2 regions of the Lacinutrix sp. WUR7 genome follow, and region 2 is predicted to be linked to the other one. Evidence: riboswitches for the same ligand, from Rfam matches in the RefSeq annotation. Region 2 holds a riboswitch; the other holds the start of a gene.
What was found. Region 2 has a riboswitch for S-adenosylmethionine ahead of FG167_RS08315 (O-acetylhomoserine aminocarboxypropyltransferase/cysteine synthase family protein). Riboswitches for the same ligand answer to the same signal wherever they lie in the genome.
Positions count from the first base shown of each region.

Region 1 (3,141 bases), 840 kb from region 2:
TGGATTATTAGGCTTATGTACTATGTTTGTTTTTGCATTGCAAGATGCACCAACAGACGAAAATTTTGAAAAGAAAATAATCAACGATTATAACGTTTACGCTTTACAAGTTCCTAGTTATTTAGATTTTGCTGGAGAACAAGTGCCTTTGCATAATCCAGATATTCTAGAACGTATGGATAGAGAATTGTTAGTAAATACCTACTGGCAATCTAATGGGTTCTTAATGTTTAAACGTGCACGAAAATACTTTCCTATTATAGAACCTATTCTTGCAAAACATGGTATTCCAGACGATTTTAAATATTTAGCAGTTATTGAAAGCGGACTAACAAACGCGAGATCACATGCAGGAGCAAGTGGTGTTTGGCAAATTATGAAAGGTACCGGAAGAGAATATGGACTAGAAGTAAATGATAATGTAGATGAACGTTATAATATAGAATTAGCAACAGAGGTTGCATGTGAATACTTAAAAAAATCTAAAGAAAAATTAGGCTCTTGGACGCTTGCAGCTTCTGGGTATAATGCCGGAATGGCGGGAATGGCTAGAAGATTAAAAGAACAAGATGTTTCTAGTTATTACGATTTACTTTTAGGAGAAGAAACAGGACGTTATGTTTTTAGAATCATTGCGCTTAAAGAAATTTTAAGCCACCCAGATAAGTATGGCTTTAATTTTAGAGATAAAGATCTATATGGATATATACCAACTTATAAAGTGGAAGTGGATACCGTAGTTGCAGATTTTGCTAGTTTTGCTAAAGGATTTGGTATTAACTATAAAATACTTAAACTACACAATCCTTGGTTACGAGAACCTAAACTAAACAATGCATCTAGAAAAAAATATTTGATCGATATACCTCGAGAAGGATACTATAATACAAATCCTTAAAATAAGTGTTTGTTAAAAAAAGGATAGCTTTAAACTTAAAGCTATCCTTTTTTTTTTTGTTTTAAATGGAAGTAATCTTCAAGTACTATATTGTTTGTTAAAATTATCTAATTTAAGATGTTGCCAAGACTTTATTCTTATATATTTGCCGACTTAAAATAATTATCAAGAATCTCGAAAGGAGATAGCAACCTGCAATAACAAGCAAGGTGCTAAAGCGATAAGCCAATATTTTGGAAAAAATGTTAATTCAATTTCTTTTCTATTTGCTTTTTGTCTTCTTTCTATTAAAAAGAAAAAATGGCAAAATTGAATCCTATTACACCAAGTTTTACAGCACTAATTCCATTATTTGTATTTGTATTTACTTTTTTAGGTGTTGGTTTATATCAAAACGATTTTTATGCACTACCAGCTCCTATAGCAGTTATCTTAGGTATTATAGTTGCTTTTGTAATGTTTAAGCAATCGGTGAACTCTAAAATTCAAACGCTTTTAAAAGGTTGTGGAGATGATAAAATACTAACCATGTGTTTAATCTATTTATTAGCTGGAGCTTTTGCTGCTATTACTAAGGCCACAGGAAGTGTCGATGCTATTGTAAATCTAGGCTTGGACTTTATTGCCATTGAATATATTTATTTTGGTGTGTTTATTATTGCAGCCTTTCTATCTGTTTCTACAGGAACTTCGGTTGGTGCCATTGTTACCTTAGCACCAATTATTATGGGGATTGCAGATCAAGGAGGAACATCTCTCGCTGTGCTTTGTGGTGCATTGCTAGGAGGTTCTATGTTTGGAGATAATCTATCTGTTATATCCGATACTACTATTGCTGCTACGCAATCTCTAGATTGTAAGATGAGTGATAAGTTTAAAGAAAATATAAAAATAGCACTTCCTGCTGCAATTATTACTTCCGTAATCTTAATGGTTCAAGGTTTTGATTTGGAAACGAATACCGCTGAAAATGTAATCTACACTTATAATATTATAAAAATACTACCTTATATCTTAGTTATTTTACTTTCCGTTTTTGGAGTAAATGTATTTGTAACACTCCTTTTAGGAATTATTTCAGCAGGTATCTTAGGACTGTTTTACGGCGATTTTACACTGATAGAATCCACAAAAATTGCATATTCTGGCTTTACAAGTATGACCGAAATATTTTTACTGTCATTATTAACTGGAGGATTGGCAGCTTTAGTAGAAAAAAATGGAGGAATAGATTATGTCTTAAATAAAATTAAAACCTTAATTAAAAGTAAAAAGTCCGCGCAGTTTGGTATTGCAGGTTTGGTAAGTACTATTAATGTAGCAATTGCTAATAATACAGTTTCTATTATAATAGCGGGATCTATAGCCAAAACGATTAATGATGAATATGCTTTAGATAATAAAAAGACAGCTTCTATTTTAGATATTTTTGCTTGTATTACGCAAGGGCTATTGCCTTATGGCGCACAAGTATTAATGATCTTAAGCTTTTCGCAAAGCAAAATAAACTATATAGACTTGGTACAAAACACATGGTACTTACTATTATTATTAGTAAGTACCATTTTGTTTATTGTTTTTAGGACGAATAAAAAACAGGTAATTCAGTAAGAATTATCTGCTTTTTCTTTTTTGTGAACGCATAGAACCACCTTGACCATAATGTTGATTAGGCGCTTGTGCACGCTTCATATTATCTTTCATCATTTTGATCTGTTCTTTCAACATATCTCGTTTGTCCAATTTTTCAGCTTCCTTTAAAAGAATTTGTGCTTCTTGCTTTCTTCTTTTAGTGAAAGCAATACCAGCTAAATTTAATTTTGCCATAGCTAAATCATGATCCATAGATAAACCAAGAGTAATTGCTTTTTTAAAGCGCTTTTCAGCTTCGTTCATATCTGTTTGGCTAACCATTATACCTTTAAGGTAATTGAAATAACCTTGCTGTTTTGTTACTAAAGCAGCTTCCGGATTTTTGATTTTATCTAACCATTTATTGGCTCCTTCGAAATCTTGCTTACGTAATTTTAAAAAAGCTAATAAAATAAATTCATTTTTAAAGTATAAGAAAATAAATATTAATGATAATAAAATAAGCATAATACCATTACCAATATAACCTTCAATAAACTGCCAAACAGCTGTTCCTACTATGGCTGCCGCAATAATTAACTTAAAATTTTTGTTGTACATTTTTTACTAAAATTTATGGAATACAAAGAAACTAAATTTTTATGAAAAAC
Region 1 covers NZ_CP045067.1:2,741,160-2,744,300, forward strand. Annotated here, with positions in the region: gene FG167_RS12000 (lytic transglycosylase domain-containing protein) at 1-898, shown strand, start outside; SAM-I-IV-variant riboswitch at 1,056-1,151, shown strand; gene FG167_RS12005 (Na+/H+ antiporter NhaC family protein) at 1,199-2,509, shown strand; gene FG167_RS12010 (DUF2892 domain-containing protein) at 2,513-3,091, opposite strand.
Region 1: linked by a shared signal. The riboswitch ahead of FG167_RS12005 (Na+/H+ antiporter NhaC family protein) and the one ahead of FG167_RS08315 (O-acetylhomoserine aminocarboxypropyltransferase/cysteine synthase family protein) in region 2 are both predicted to bind S-adenosylmethionine.

Region 2 (3,141 bases):
AAATTTTTAAAATTATTTAATTTATTGGATAAGGCTTCAGGATATGATGAAACGGCTATTATAAAAAGTGGTATTGTTAAAAAACAGCAGATTGCGAATGTAAAAGCACATTTGTACAAGCAAATTTTAATTAGCTTAAAACTAAACCCTTCGCACCAAAATATACGTTCTCAAATTAGAGAACAATTAGATTTTGCTTCTATTTTATATCATAAAGGATTGTATAAGCAAAGTTTAAAAATACTCGATAAAGCAAAGGAATTAGCTATTGTTAATGAAGAAAAAAATGCTGCTTTTGAGATTATTGAGTTAGAAAAAATAATAGAATCCCAATACATAACACGAAGTATAAGTACACGTGCAGATGAATTGGCAATGCAGGCAAAAGAGATCAGTTCTTTAAATGTTATTGCTAGTAAGTTGTCAAATTTATCCCTACAATTATATAGTATTATTTTAAAAACAGGTTATGTTAAAAACGAAGAAGAAAGCCTTTTAGTAACCGATTATTTCAATAAAAGACTCCCTAATTTTGATATAACTAAAGTCGGTTTTAGAGAGAAATTATGGTTTTATAAAGCACATTTATGGTATAGTTTTTTACTGCAAGATTTTTTAAATTGTTATAAATATGCTTCCAAATGGGTCGATTTATTTTATCAGAATCCTAGTATGATAAATCTAAATCCAGTATTCTTTTTAAAAGGAAATAATTACCTTTTAGAAGCCATATTTTTTATTAGAAATAAGCCTAAGTTTATTGAAAAATTAACCGAGTTTCAAACTACAGCAAATGCAGATAATTTTCCTAAAGACGAAAATGTAGCAAGCTTAGTTTTTCTATATACTAATTTTCATAAAATAAATGCACATTTCATCGACGGTAGTTTTAATGAAGGTTTGTCGCTTATTCCTCAAATAGAAATGGAGTTAATTCCATTCAAAACTAAAATTGATGCACATCATAAAATGGTTTTCTATTACAAGTTTGCAAGTATGCATTTTGGAGCAGGAAATAATAAAGAATGTATTAAATATTTAGATAAAATTATATCCAATAAAACGCTTTCTATGCGAGAAGATTTACTCTGTTTTTCTAGAGTTTTAAATCTTGTAGCGCATTATGAAGCAGGTTTAGATTATCATTTAGAAACCTTGCTAAGAAGTACGTATAAGTTTTTAATTAAGATGAACGATTTGCATGAAGTGCAAAAAGAGATGATAAAATTCATTCGAGGTTTACAAGATATTTATCCGCAAGACCTTAAAAAAGAGTTCAAAAAACTGTTAGAAGTTTTAAAACAATATGAAGATCATCCGTATGAGCGTCGTGCATTTTTATATTTAGATATTATTTCTTGGCTAGAAAGTAAAATTGAAAATAAGCCTGTAGGCCAGGTTATCAAAGACAAGTATCTTGAAAATTATGCATAGATATTTTACGGATTTCAAAAAAAAGAAATAAAAAAAGCTTAAAAAAATTTGGATATTAAACTTTTGTGATGCAATATTTGTGCTCACAAAGTTCAAACACTTACTGAAAAGGAAAAATTTTTAATCTCAAAGTTTGAGACACAAAATATTTTTAACACCACAGTTTACTTTTGTAAATGCGGATTTAAAAATATGGAAGTAACGAAAAAATTTGTATTAAAAAATTTCCGAAATGTTATCAAGAAAGGTGGAGAGATAGACTCGCTGAAGCCTTAGCAACCCTTAGATTTACTATGAAGGTGCTAAATTCTACTTAATGTTCGATTCATTAATCGAAATATTGGATAGATAACTCAAATCTAATTACTCATCTGTAATTAGTATTTTCTTTTTAACATTTTTCTATTAAGTACGCTTCTCACGAGGCTTATTGGCTTTTGGTTTAATTTATTTTAATTCAAAACTTAGAAAAATGAGTACACAAAAATTCGCAACCAAAGCATTGCACGCAGGACACGACGTTAGTCAAACAGCAGGAACTAGAGCAGTCCCTATTTATCAAACATCCTCTTATGTTTTTAATGATTCGGATGATGCCGCAGGAAGATTTAATCTTTCGGTTCCAGGATTTATTTACACCCGATTAAATAATCCTACAAACGACATTTTAGAACAACGATTAGCAACTCTTGAAGGAGGTATTGCAGCCGTAGCAACCGCTTCTGGAACTGCAGCTATTTCTACAACTTTACTAACCCTTTTAAAAGCAGGAGACCATATTGTTGCGTCTAGCAGTTTGTACGGAGGAACATACAATTTATTAAGTGTTACGCTACCAAGACATGGTATTACGACTACTTTTGTAGATCCTTCAGACGCAGAAAATTTTAAAAAAGCAACCCAAGAAAATACAAGAGCATTTTTTGTAGAGTCTTTAGGAAACCCTAAACTAGATGTTTTAGATTTAGAAGCCATTTCTAAAGAAGCCAAAAACAGCAAAGTGCCTTTAATTGTGGATAATACCGTGGCTACACCTTACTTGTTAAATCCAATTGAATATGGTGCAAACATTGTAATTCACTCCTTAACAAAATACATTACTGGTAATGGAACTTCCCTAGGAGGCGTAATTATTGACGCTGGAACTTTTGATTGGACCAACGGAAAATTCCCAGAATTCACAGAACCTTCTGCTGGTTATCATGGTTTAGTCTATAGCGAAGCTATTGGTGCTGCAGCTTTTATTGCGAAAGTTAGAATTGAAGGATTAAGAGATTATGGTGCGGCATTGAGCCCTTTTAATGCTTTTCAAATTATTCAAGGTTTAGAGACTTTAGAATTACGTATTAAAAAGCATAGTCAAAATGCACTAGAATTAGCAAAATGGTTGCAAGAACAACCAGAAGTAAATTGGGTGAATTATCCAGGATTGGAAACTAGTAAATATAGAGATTTGGCTAGAAAATATTTGCCTAACGGACAAAGTGGAGTGGTAACTTTTGGAGTTGATGGCGGTTATGAGTCTGCTAAAAAAATAGCAGATACTACCAAGTTATTTTCTTTGCTTGCCAATATTGGAGATACAAAATCTTTAATCATTCATCCAGCAAGTACTACGCATCAACAATTAGATGCACAAGCACAAGAGGCTTCCGGTGTTACAAAGGATTTAATTCGTTTGTCTGTTGGGATTGAAAATATTGAAGA
Region 2 covers NZ_CP045067.1:1,897,786-1,900,926, forward strand. Annotated here, with positions in the region: gene FG167_RS08310 (hypothetical protein) at 1-1,434, shown strand, start outside; SAM riboswitch class I at 1,667-1,789, shown strand; gene FG167_RS08315 (O-acetylhomoserine aminocarboxypropyltransferase/cysteine synthase family protein) at 1,907-3,141, shown strand, end outside.